3 regions of the Brevibacillus sp. SKDU10 genome follow, and region 3 is predicted to be linked to each of the others. Evidence: riboswitches for the same ligand, from Rfam matches in the RefSeq annotation. Region 3 holds a riboswitch; each other region holds the start of a gene.
What was found. Region 3 has a riboswitch for S-adenosylmethionine ahead of metH (methionine synthase). Riboswitches for the same ligand answer to the same signal wherever they lie in the genome.

Region 1: another riboswitch for S-adenosylmethionine. It lies ahead of AYJ08_RS12235 (Na+/H+ antiporter NhaC family protein); the one in region 3 lies ahead of metH (methionine synthase).
Region 2: another riboswitch for S-adenosylmethionine. It lies ahead of metK (methionine adenosyltransferase); the one in region 3 lies ahead of metH (methionine synthase).

The regions. Positions count from the first base shown of each region.
Region 1 covers NZ_LSSO01000155.1:75,443-80,016, reverse strand. The annotation lists gene AYJ08_RS12240 (ABC transporter substrate-binding protein) at 1-148, shown strand, start outside; gene AYJ08_RS12235 (Na+/H+ antiporter NhaC family protein) at 500-1,849, opposite strand; SAM riboswitch class I at 1,945-2,050, opposite strand; gene pepT (peptidase T) at 2,407-3,639, shown strand; gene AYJ08_RS12225 (AzlD domain-containing protein) at 3,739-4,071, opposite strand; gene AYJ08_RS12220 (AzlC family ABC transporter permease) at 4,068-4,574, opposite strand, start outside.
Region 2 covers NZ_LSSO01000013.1:63,223-67,796, reverse strand. The annotation lists gene AYJ08_RS01915 (S8 family peptidase) at 1-1,526, shown strand, start outside; SAM riboswitch class I at 1,599-1,719, shown strand; gene metK (methionine adenosyltransferase) at 1,850-3,055, shown strand; gene AYJ08_RS01905 (polysaccharide deacetylase family protein) at 3,218-4,228, shown strand; gene AYJ08_RS01900 (sensor histidine kinase) at 4,240-4,574, shown strand, end outside.
Region 3 covers NZ_LSSO01000008.1:24,420-28,993, reverse strand. The annotation lists partial or broken gene metH (methionine synthase) at 1-2,846, opposite strand, end outside; SAM riboswitch class I at 2,956-3,055, opposite strand; gene AYJ08_RS22695 (YjcZ family sporulation protein) at 3,251-3,373, shown strand; gene AYJ08_RS22690 (YjcZ family sporulation protein) at 3,426-3,524, shown strand; gene AYJ08_RS01325 (hypothetical protein) at 3,783-4,259, shown strand; T-box leader at 4,314-4,574, shown strand, end outside.

The DNA of each region.
Region 1 (4,574 bases), on a different contig from region 3:
ATCAGAGCTTTGGGGTAAGCTAAAAGCGGTTAAAAATGGACATGTTTATATGCTAGATAACCCTACATGGTCTCTTGGAACCTTCCCGCTTGGAAAAGAGAAAGCGATTGAAATGGTCCGTGATCTTGTTTTAAAAAAAAAGAACTAAAGAGTTTATTTCATTCAATGAAGCACGATAAAAATACGTGCGTAGAAAGTAAAGCTACCTTTCCTTTATGGAAGGTAGCTTTTTACGTTTCACTATGAAAGAACTGTTGTGAGAACAACAAGAATAAAGGAGGATAGTGACTCAAAAAAATATTGGTCTTGTTTAAGCGTAGATACATGAACGATTAGAGTGACAGCTAAGGATAAAAAATGATCAATAGAAAAGCAGTAGGTTAATACCTACCGCTTTTTTCATTCTACGTATTTCGTTTTCCTGACATTTATTATAGCGATATTCTGAAGTAAGTAGCATAACTCGTGTGAATTGCTAGTGATGCAAGGAGAATAACCACTAGGATGTCTTATATAGGGCTTCTTCTTTTTCATTCAGAGGTTTTATGATACTAGCTTTTTTGGCATTCGATGAAAAACGTGGAAAGTTAATCACGATTGACACGATGCCGCAAACAGCAACTAGCAGTGGATAAAAAGCAAATGGCAATAGTTCGATTGGTGAAAGCGAAGCAAATCCTGCTGCCGTTAACATTTGGGCTCCGTAAGGAATGATCCCTTGTACGCTGCACGAAAATAAATCTAGTAAGCTTGCAGATTTTCTTGGATCGATTTCATATTGATCTGAAATATTTTTAGCAAGCGGACCTGCGAAAATAATAGCGATTGTATTGTTAGCTGTACACATATTTGTCAGGCTCACAAGACCAGCAATACCAAATTCTGCGCCTTTTTTTGATCGAATATTACGCGTCAATACATGTAATAGATATTGAATCCCGCCATTATGTTGAATAATCTCAATCATTCCGCCAATGAGCATGGTTAGCAATACAAGCTCCATCATTCCACTAATCCCTAGCGTCACATTTTTGAAGAAAGTGGCAAGTGTGTAGCTTCCATCTAACATTCCGATGACACCTGATAAAACAGTTCCTCCCATTAGAACCACAAGTACATTCCAGCCTAGCAAGGCCGCAAGCAGCACTCCTGCATAAGGTAACACTTTGACCCAATTGAAGGTTCCAACTGTAATATTTGTATGACTTCCTAATGTAAGCACGATTAATAGGATGCATGTTAAAATGGCGGCTGGTAATACAATTAAAAAGTTGGTTTTGAATTTATCTTTCATTTCTGTTCCTTGCGTGCGTACCGCGGCAATTGTCGTATCAGAAATAAATGATAAATTATCTCCGAACATAGCTCCTCCGACAACAGTAGCCATTGTGAATGCAACAGAGATATCAGTTTGTTGGCTGATTCCTACGGCAATTGGAGCTAATGCAGCAATAGTGCCCATGGATGTCCCCATTGCGAGTGAAATAAATGATCCGATTACAAATAAACCAACAACTAGAAGACCCTGAGGCAAAACGGAAAGGGCTAGGTTTACGGTAGCTTCAACACTGCCCATTCCTTTAGCTGTTTGAGAAAACGCACCAGCTAACACAAAGATTAATAACATAATAACGATATTTGGATTGCCTGCTCCTTTAGCAAATCGTTCTACCTTTGTGGTAAAGCTATCTTTTCGGTTCATTACTAATGCAACCGTACTCGCGATCAAAATAGCAACAATGATTGGCAGCTGATAAAAATCTCCAGTAATAATTCCAGAGCCAATAAATAGTGCTAAAAATATACCAAGCGGCAATAAAGCCAACGCACTTCCTTTTGTCTGATTCATCAATAACACCCTCTCTATTTCTAAACTTTTTCTGAGAAAAAATGAAGAAGACCTCTTCTTGTGAGAAGAGGTCTTATATGGGATAAGAATCACTCTTCTCATCTTTCAAGCACATGCTTGCTGGATTTGGCACAGCACTCTAAATACGAGTCCGCTGCCGAGGCATCAAAGGGCCAGTCCCTCCGCCTCTCTTGATAAGAAGGTTTCATATTTTATTCTCGGTTGCTTAAGCTTTTTTTACTTTACTCTTTTCTGAGAAAAATGTCAAATATTTTTTAGTAAAACTTAAATTATGCCGAGGATACTACTGCCTAGCTCCATTTTTTCATCATATAGATTCTTCAGTAATTGTTTCCCTTCAGCTTTTATTTTGGAATGTAAATTGCCTTAAAACACAAGATAGAAGACTACTCCGCATATAGGAATGCTTGTATTGTAGGTAATCCGGTAATCCTCCCATTCCAGTTGATAGGTTAGCAATAGGAGTACCAAATGGAAATATCGCCCATCAAGCGGTATAATAAAAAAAGATGTAATGAAAAAGGGAGTGAATTTGAGTGAAGCAGGATATCATAGAGCGTTTTACAAGATATGTAAAGATTGATACACAATCCAATGCCCAGAGCCAGACAGTTCCGTCTACACCAGGTCAGCTAGAGCTGGGTAAATTGCTAGTTGAAGAACTAAAGGCGATGGGACTTTCAGAGGTTGCGATGGATGCAAATGGATATGTCATGGCGACACTCCCTGCAAATACGGATAAGCAAGTTCCCGTAATCGGCTTTTTATCCCATCTAGATACTGCCACGGATTTTACAGGCAAAAATGTTAATCCGCAGGTTCACGAAAATTTTGACGGTAAAGCCATTACGCTACATAAAGAACTGGGCGTTGTTTTATCACCGGAATTATTCCCAGAGCTACCGTCCTACAAGGGTCACACATTGATTACGACCGATGGGACAACCTTGCTTGGAGCAGATGATAAAGCGGGTATTACTGAAATTATGACCGCCATGGATTATTTGCTAAAGCATCCGGAAATTAAACATGGGAAAATTAGGGTGGCATTCACTCCTGACGAAGAAATCAGTAGAGGGCCGGCTCATTTTGATGTGGCAGCTTTTGGTGCGAAATTTGCGTACACAATGGACGGAGGGCCGCTAGGTGGCTTGGAGTATGAAAGCTTTAACGCCGCAGAGCTCAAGCTTACTTTTAGGGGAGTTAGCACGCATCCTGGAACAGCCAAAAATAAAATGCTAAACGCTAGTAAGCTAGCAATGGAATTCCATGCACAACTTCCTGAAGAAGAGGCGCCAGAGTACACAGAGGGCTATGAGGGCTTTTACCATCTTAGCTCAATAAACGGTGATGTCGAACAAAGTAAATCTCAATACATTATTAGAGATTTTGATAAAGATCATTTTAATGCCAAAAAAGAGAAAGTAACAAGCATCGTGAAAAAGATGCAGGAGAAATACGGCGAAGAAAATATCAGCTTTGAACTCAATGATCAATACTACAACATGCGCGATAAAATTGAACCGGTTAAGGAAGTTGTTGACATTGCCTATGAAGCGATGAAAAACCTCAATATCGAGCCGGTAATCAACCCGATCCGAGGTGGTACGGATGGCTCTCAATTATCATATATGGGTCTGCCAACGCCAAATATTTTTACTGGTGGGGAAAATTATCACGGTAAATTCGAATATGTTTCTGTAGATAATATGGAAAAAGCTGTTCATGTTATTATCGAGATAGCTCGGTTGTTTGAAGAAAAAGCATGATGATAGCAAGCTAAAAAGAAATCAAATCCCCTTGGAGTCAACAATTATGAAGTTCATGCACGCATGGCTTCGTTATTGTTGAGCAAAGGGGATTTTGTTTTATAAATATGTACTACATAATCTTAGTAATCCCATCAAAATAACGCCGAAAATGACAGTAATGGCAAGGCTTTTCGTCCGCAAAGCTAATAATAGAGTCGGAACAATCGCCATGAGTGTTAGCCAATTCACTCCGATTGAATCACTGCTTTTATCAATGACACTCTCCACAACGAGGGCTGTGAGAATACAAATAGGTATAAAAGAAAGCCATTTAAGTACAGGGGCAGGCAATTGTAAGTTACGAACCACTAAAAATGGCAGAATACGCGGAATTACTGTTACAAATGTACAACCGAGTATGAGAAGAAGAATGGATAGATTAAGGCTCATTTATCTGTCACCACCCCAATAGTAGCTACAATAACCGTCGCTAAAATTACTGCAACGTGTGAAGGGACCAGAAAGGATAAAACCAGCATAGCTATGATCATATATACAACAAGACTGAGAGAATGCTTGAGCTTTGAAGGCTCCATAGATTGCAATTGCAGGACAAGCAAGGCTACAAACATTGCTGTTAAAGCAAAATCCAACCCAAATACCATTGGATTCGTAATCCATTTCCCAAGAATAGCTCCTAGCATACACGATAAGATCCAAATGATATAAGCGGTAAGATTTAGACCATTCATCCAGCGATCGTTTATCTGCTCTCCCTTTGTAATCTTATTGATAGCAACACCGAAGGATTCATCTGTAACCAGTGCGCCAATTCCGATGTTTTTTAATAAAGAATATTTGGTGAAAGAGGGAGCCAGAGTTGCGCTTAATAAAAAGTTGCGTAGGTTTACAATAAAAGTAGTTACAATAATGGCTGAGTAGGGACTATTCGC
Region 2 (4,574 bases), on a different contig from region 3:
ATAAAGATAAGAGCGATTGGTTTTACACGGATATTCCTTATGAGGGAACCTTAGAATTAAAAGCAGATGTTTCGGTGGATACGCTGGCTCCATTGGCAGCTAGCGTTTATCAGGATGGAAAGCCTCAAGATACGTATTATCTTGGTAATAAAGCAAATGCAACAATTGCAGTGAAGCCGGGCAAGGTTCACATTCACTTCCAGCGGTCTGCGGTATCTAGCACTTTACGCTATACCATTACCAATCGTTTTTCCATTGCACCTGATCGATATGAGCCAAATAATAGTATTGATCAAGTCCGCCCCCTGCCGCCGGGTAATAATATTGAGATCAAGGGGAATTTTCATACAGCACAGGATGTTGATTGGTTTTCCTATTTTGTGCGTGATCCAGGCAAGCTTTATCTGCGAGTGGATACAGATACTCTACGATTAGACCCGCAAATTAAGGTGCGTAAAGAACGCGATAAGACATCTGGCGGAATTTCCCTTGATAGCAGCTCAGTCACTGATCCTTTAAAAAGCTTAGAGATGAACGTCACGCCAGGTCGCTATTTGTTCCAAATTCAGAACAGCTATCCTGCTGCTGTGAGCGGCGAGTACTTTTTTCAGCTCAATTATATGCCTGAACGAAAAGATCCAAACGAACCAAACGATACCTATCGTTTAGCTACAAAACTAGGGAATAACAGTCTGATTACAGGCACAATTCCTTCAGAAGCAGATAACGATTGGTTTACGTTTTCGATTCCAAAAGAAACGTATGTTACCATTCGGGCACCTTATGTACCGCCACAGGTAAAGATCATGATGAGTATTTATGATAGTCGCGATATGAAATATGCAATTCGAGCTGAAAAGGTTTTTGGACAAGATAATAGCATTGTCTTTGAAAAAAAATTAGCAGCAGGGACATACTATATAAAGTTGACCAGTACTACGCCATTCCGCTATGATGCGTATCGATTTACATTAAATCGTCAGGAAATGTATGGCGGCTTTCGAGACATACATGGGCATTGGGCTAGAAATGATATAGGGCGTTTAACTCAACGTGGAGTCATTACCATACCTAATACGTATAGCTTCCGTCCAGATGCTAATATGACACGAGCTGAATTCGCAGACATGCTCCTTCGCTCGATGAAGGCCAAAAAGCTTCCAACTGGTAAAATAGGTATTAATACCTATAAGGATTTAGATAAAAAGCATTGGGCGTATGAGAGCTTGTTACAGGCTTCTCAGTTGGGGATTATGAGCGGATTCAATGGAAAAATTGAACCGGATCGACCTGTTAATCGAGCAGAAATGGCTTTGATGATTGCGCGTGCTAAAAAAATAAACGTGTCAAGATCGTCCAGTACTTCTTATCGTGATGTGCCTCATTCACATTGGGCGGTGGCTGCAATCGAAACACTTTCACACTATGGCTGGTTGCATGGTTATCAGGATGGAACCTTTAAGCCAGATCGTCCTGTGAAACGCGGAGAAATGGTCACTGTATTAGCTAAATCTTTCCAATTGTAAAATACCGGGTTTTTTACAAAAGTACATTGACACCCTTCTAAAAAAAGATTATTCTATAAATCATGGATATTACTCTTATCCAGAGTAGGCGGAGGGACTGGCCCAATGAAGCCCGGCAACCGTTTTGAGCGGTGCTAACCAGCAGAGAAAGGATAACTATCTAAATAGTTAGACTCACTCTGGCCGATAAGAGGGTTAAGGAACGCATTAGAAAAGCAACCTTTTCCTCAGCGGAGGGAAAGGTTTTTCTTTTTGTCGTGATGGAAACCTGGCTCGGCAAACATACTATATATCATGTTTCCAGTTGAAGGAGGTTTTTAAGTATGGAATTGCAAAAAGGACGTCGCTTGTTTACATCTGAGTCCGTTACTGAAGGACATCCAGACAAGATTTGTGACCAAGTTTCTGATTCTATTCTTGATGCGATCTTATCGAAAGATCCGAATGCTCGTGTAGCATGCGAGACATCTGTTACCACCGGATTAGTACTTGTGGCAGGTGAAATCACAACTTCTACGTATGTAGATATCCAAAAGCTAGTAAGAGATACGATTCGTGAAATTGGTTACGATCGAGCAAAATATGGTTTTGATGCAGATACATGCGGTGTTATTACTGCAATCGGCGAGCAATCAGCAGATATCGCACTAGGTGTTGACCAGGCGTTGGAAGCACGTGAAGGTAGCATGACTGATGCTGAAATCGAAGCAATCGGTGCAGGTGACCAGGGGCTAATGTTTGGTTATGCTTGCAACGAAACTCCAGAATTAATGCCTCTTCCAATCAGCATGGCTCACCAGTTGGCGCGTCGTCTGACAGAAGTGCGTAAAAATGGTACGCTTGAATACCTTCGTCCAGATGGTAAAACTCAAGTAACTGTTGAATACGATGGCGATAAGCCAGTTCGCATCGATACAATTGTTATTTCTACTCAACATGCTCCAGAAGTAGAACTAGATCAGATTAAAAAGGATCTAATGGAGCAAGTAATTAAACCGATCGTTCCTACAAACCTATTAGACGATCAAACCAAATACTTCATTAACCCAACTGGACGTTTCGTTATCGGTGGTCCTCAAGGGGATGCTGGTTTGACTGGCCGTAAAATCATCGTAGATACGTATGGCGGTTATGCTCGCCATGGCGGTGGTGCATTCTCCGGTAAGGATCCTACAAAAGTAGACCGTTCTGGTGCTTATGCAGCTCGCTATGTAGCCAAAAACATTGTAGCTGCAGGTCTTGCTGAACATTGCGAAGTACAGGTAGCTTATGCAATCGGGGTAGCTCAACCGGTATCTATCGCTGTAAACACATTTGGAACAGGAAAAATTGCTGAATCTGATTTGGTAGCATTGGTTCGCAAGCACTTTGATTTGCGCCCAGCAGGCATTATTAAGCAATTAGACCTACGTCGTCCGATCTATAAACAAACCGCAGCATATGGTCATTTCGGACGTAATGATCTGAATGTACCATGGGAGCGTACAGATAAAGCAGAAGATCTGAAAAAAGACGCTGCTAACCTGTAAAAAATACAGAGAAGCCTAGGATTTTCCTGGGCTTCTTTTTTCTTATGAAAATTGCGAAAAAGGCTAGGCAAGTACAACTTCAATGGGGTAGACTACGTAGAGGATTCTGTAAATCTTTGTCGAAAAGCACTATAATAAGATCGAAAGGAACATGGGCGCATCATGAAGAAAAAACCTTTCTTTCTCGTCTTTTTCCTTCTTCTTCTGCTGTTTTCTATCCTTGTGTATTGGTTTAGACCAGAGAATGTAGGGGTAGAAAATACGGATTATGTGCAACAAAAGACGGGGGATCATACGTCTCATTCATTAGAACCTAAAGGGTCAGACGTAGAGCAAATTCCTTCTAGAAATAGTAAACCAGAGGAAAAGATATCAAACGAGAGATGGTATAAAGACAAGGTTGTCATCTTGAATTATCATCACATTGATCGTGACAGTAATAAGCCATTTGTAATAACACCAGAGCAGTTTGGTGAGCATTTACAATTTATAAAGGAACATAACTTTCATCCTATTAGCCTAAGAGAGTTTTTCACTTTTATGCAAACAGGCGTAACTGCCAAGGAGAATGCAGTTTTATTTACGTTTGATGACGGCTATGAAAGTTATTACACACAAGCATATCCGTTGCTTTCCGAATATGGGTATCCATCTGCAGCTTTTGTAATTGCAGGTAGATTGAGAGATACCATGGATCGAAAGCGAGAAAATATGACCGTTCCTTTAGCTTATCAACAAATTGACGAAATGCTGGCTTCCGGCTTAGTTGATATTGGCTCGCACACATTCAGTTTACATGAACATAAAGAGCTGGATGAGTGGGGAGTACAGAAAGCGGGAACGGAGCCTGTATATCTAGAAGAATTCCAACGTGCAGAGAATGAGGAAGAGTACCGAAGTCGTTTATTTGTTGATTTTAAGATGTCGAAAATAGGCTTAGAGCAACTTGTGAAAAAGCCTATAGCCTCTCTCTCCTTACCCCAAGGCTATAAAAGCAAGATTGTGATTGACTCGGCAAAGGAAGCAGGATATCAGTATGTCTTTACATCTAGAAGAGACGTTGTGAAGCCAAATGAAGATCCGTATTCCATCCCGAGATTTGATGTAGGAATACGCAAGGTAGGTGCACCCCAGCTCCTTGAACTATTTACTAAAGTAAAAATGGAAGAATAAGGGGGAAACCCATGGATAAAGGCATTGATATCAGCCTTCTAGATGGGGTCATAAAAAAAACGATTCGAACGGTTGAAATGAGCAAAGAGCAAATATTTCAGATAGCAGAAGGTGCTCGTTCGGAAAGTAATGCAATCAAAAAAGAGATTGTTGAAATACGGCAAATATTAGCAGAAGTGATCCAAAATGTTGATAATCTAGAGTTACAGTCCCGCCGATCAAGATCGAGATTGGTACAAGTAAGCCGCAATTTTCAAAGCTTTACTGAAAACGATATTCGTGCAGCTTATGAGGAAGCTCATAATGTTCAGATAGAGCTTTCCTTAATGCGTGAGCGGGAAAATAA
Region 3 (4,574 bases):
CGGATCGCTTCATTTAGCAAATCATCTACAATTTCATATAATTCGGTCGTTTTCTTGTCGCCTGATTCGATTAATTTATCGACATTGCCCTTGATGCCAAGATGCTTTCCAAGCAGCATTCGTAAATTAACGTAAGGACGCAGATGGTTAATCGGATAGTTGCGCAAGACATGGCGCTCCAAATCAGGTGCTACATAGACCGGTGTTGTAATGCTTGTCGCAGAGCGAATCATTTCGGGCTGTGGAATAACAACTGATTCGCTAGCTTTTTCTTTTATTTGAGCTTGGTTGACTGTCGCTTGCGCTTGTAATTCTTCTACCAGCTTCAGTCGAGCTTGCGGATCTTGCAATTTATTAGCTAGGTCCAGGCCATCCATCGCATCTTTTGCGTATAAAACGATGCCTTCATATTCAGGAGCAATTCGATTTGTCGTAAATTTACGGGTGAGCGCCGCTCCTCCAACCATCAGCGGTACATCAATGCCAGAGCTTCGCAAATCCTGCGCAGTAATCACCATCTGCTGCGCTGATTTTACTAATAAACCTGAAAGACCAATTGCATCTGGTTTTTCCTGATGACACGCAGCAATCAACTGCTCCGGTGCAACTTTAATCCCTAAATTAACTACCTCATAGCCATTATTGGATAAAATGATCTCCACTAGGTTTTTACCTATATCGTGGACATCGCCTTTAACAGTAGCTAACAAGATTTTTCCTTTTACGGTTGACTCAGACTTTTCCATATGCGGTTCCAAAAAGGCAACTGACGCCTTCATGACCTCTGCACTCTGCAGCACTTCTGCTACAATCAATTGGTTCCCGTTAAACAGGCGACCAACCTCTTCCATCCCTTTCATAAGTGGACCATTAATAATATCAAGCGGCTCATATTTTTCCAAAGCGAGGGTTAAATCTGGGGTTAATCCGTCCTTCGAGCCTTCCACCACATAATTAGCTAAACGTTCTTCTAACGTCAGATTGGATACCTCTTTTACAACCTCTTTCTTTTTCTGCCGATAAAAATCAGTAAACGTTGCTAAGGTTTCATCGTTTGTATGAAATAACAAGTCCTCTGCCAGCTTGCGTTCCTCTTCAGAAATCGAAGCATAACGTTCTATCTTTTCGGTGTTAACAATCGCGTAATCAAGCCCGGCTAATGTTGTGTGATATAAAAAGACCGCATTTAAAACCTCACGACCTGCCGGGGGTAATCCAAAGGAAACATTGCTCACACCCAGAATTTGTTTAGATAATGGGAAATGTTGTTTAATAAGGCGGATACCTTCTATCGTTTCCTGTGCTGAACCAATGTATTGCTCATCGCCTGTTCCTACCGGAAATACAAGAGCATCAAAAATAATGTCCTGCGGATTAATTCCAAACTGATTTACCAACAAATCATAGGAACGTGTAGCTACCTCCAGCTTTCGTTCACGAGTGATTGCCATTCCCGCTTCATCAATGGTCCCGACAACCACGGCCGCTCCATATTTATGAATCAATGGTACAACCTCTTCAAAACGATCTAGACCATCTTCTAGATTAATCGAATTAATGATTGCCTTCCCCTGAGAATATTTCAAGCCCAGCTCCACTACCTTTTTATCCGTGGAATCGATCATCAACGGTGCTTTTACCTTTCTGCTTACGTATGGAAGAAATTTCTCCATATCCTCGTACTCATCACGGTCAGGGTCTGCTAAACAAATATCTATAACAGCGGCTCCTCGTTTTACTTGTGCCCGTGCTATGTCTGATCCTTCCTCGAATTGGCCAGCAGCAATCAAGTCACGGAACTTCTTAGATCCAATCACGTTGGTACGCTCCCCTACAAAAATAGGGCGATTGTCGTCCTCAACATAGAGCACCTCAATGCCTGATACAGCAGCTGCATGAGACTTTTTATTTTCTCGTGGTGTAATACCTTGCAATGCTTCGTGTAGCGCACGAATATGCTCGGGTGTGGTACCACAACAACCACCCGCTACGTTAAGCCATCCCTTTTCCGCAAATGCTTTCATTTTCATTGCTAACCCCTGCGGTGACTCGTGATAATGACCATTCTCATCAGGTAAACCTGCATTGGGATAACAACTGATTCCACACAAAGCCAGATCAGATAAGGTTCGTAAATGATCACGCATGAACTCCGGACCTGTCGCGCAATTCAGACCAATCGTGATCGGTTTGAGATGTTCAATCGACACGCAAAAGGCCTCGATGTTTTGACCTGCCAGAGTCGTGCCCATCGGTTCGATTGTTCCAGAAATCATGATAGGCAGCTCATAGCCAAGCTCCTGAAATGCCTGACGTATGCCAATGCCGCCAGCTTTTACGTTCAATGTGTCCTGCGAGGTTTCCAACAGTAATACATCTACCCCACCTTCCATCAATGCTTTAGCCTGGCGATAGTACGCATGAATTAATTGCTCAAATGTAACGCCCCCTGTTAACGAAAGGGTTTTCGTAGTGGGCCCCATAGAACCTGCTACATAACGTGGCCATGACTCCGCGCTAAATTCATCTGCTACTTCTTTAGCAATACGTGCAGCCGCCAGATTAAGTTCATAATCTCGATCTGCTATGTCATACTCTGCCAAAACAACATCTGTTGCTCCAAATGTGTTTGTTTCCACAATGTCAGCACCTGCTTCAAAATAGGTAGCATGAATATGCCGGATGACATCTGGTCTTGTTACATTCAATAGTTCGTTGCAGCCTTCATATTCCTCACCGCCAAAATCGTCCGCTGTGAGATTAGCCTGCTGTAGCATCGTTCCCATTGCACCATCGAGTATCAATATTTTTCGTGCTAGCTGCTCTTGCAATGTTGGTTTGTTCATCCCCCATACCCCTCCGTAATCTCCATTAGACTTGGCAAATAAAAAAATCCCCTTCCTGCCTGAAAGCAAGAAGAGGATTACTTATGTTCGTTAAGTAGGAACTTATCCCCTCTTATCTTTCAAGGCAAACAGCCCTGCTGGAATTGGCACCTGATCTATCGGTTGCCGAGGCATCTTCGGGCCAGTCCCTCCGCCTCTCTAGATAAGAGAAATCATATTTAGTTAGAAATCAATATGACGCTTTGTTCATCTTTTGAATACAGGTATCTTAACATTCAGATATTATTGGCGTCAATGGATTATCTCCCAATCTTTTATTTTTTTATAGCCTGCTGCCCAATTTTGCTTTCCCTAGGCGTAAGCCCACACCAGATAGACAGATATGTATAGACTGTAGAATAACAATGCGAAGGAGGAATTGCCAGATGAGTACATCGTTTTGCGGTAACTGGGGAGGCGGGAGTTTTTGCTTCATCCTAGTGTTGTTCATTCTGCTGGTAATCATAAGCTGCGGCTGCGATAACTAGCAACGAAGCAGCGACACCTTCAAACATATAACCATTAAGGAGGAATTCTTTCATGAGTACATCTTACTGCGGAAATTTCTTCGGTGATAATTTCAGCTTCATTTTAGTGCTGTTCATCCTACTGGTCATTATTTCTTGCGGCTGCTGCTAAAATATAAGAAGCTCTTTCACCGGCAAACCTGAATTCGGTTACGCTCTTTTTTATCTGTGTCCACCTCTACATGATTCTACAATGTTTCATACCTCCATAAGGAAACCAAAAAACATTACTCAGGTTTGTACACTCACCAATATAGGAGAGGGGAAGGGGCAGGCACATGCCCCTTTCATCTCTTATCCATTCCTTCCTTCGCTTGTAGAGATAATGAACCTTTGCTAGGATAAAAAGGAAGATAGATGGAGGTTTTTCATGGGAAACAAACTAGCATATTTACATACATCTGTGTTTCAGGGCCCATTGATTCCAGTAAAGGTACTAGAAGAGACGGACTTTGAGATCTACACTGTCGTAAAACATCATGAGAGTGAACAGCACTATTTGCATTACCAAACTTGCCACCTTGATCTTATGGCAGGAGGTAATCATGAAACCTATGAATTCTATCTTCCTTTATCCACTGATCAAGTCGTGGGTCTTTTATTTGGTGAGGAAGCATATCATTATCCTGAATGTTGGCGTACCGCATATTGGCGTACGGGAAAAGATGATCGTTTATTAGCATTTGACCCTACTGAAAATTTTTTGAATGAGGAAGAAGCAAGAGCAGAACGTGCGCTCCTTGATTCCTTACGGCAATACAAACAACTATTCGCCTCTGCCGCTGATAAAGAAGCCCTTACCAAATATTATTTTCCACAATGGGATCAGCAAAAAAAGAACCAATGATAAACCTTGCTTGCTAGAATGCCTTTTGTTGGGTATACTAGACGCTATATAGCCATGTACTCGATGATGAGGAGAGTAATGATGGTTCGTGCTACTAGCGAGTCAGGATTGGTGGAAGCCTGATAGAACGGCCATGATGAAGCGCACCTCGGAGACGCAGCTTGAATCTTGTCTATTGACAATGTATAGAGCTTGCCGGGTTTGCCCGTTACAGCTATCAAGCAGGTTTTTTCCAATTACGATCATTTATTGGTCTAATTGAAAAGAACAAGAAGAGTGGCACCGCGGGAGTATGATAAAATAACCTCTCGTCTC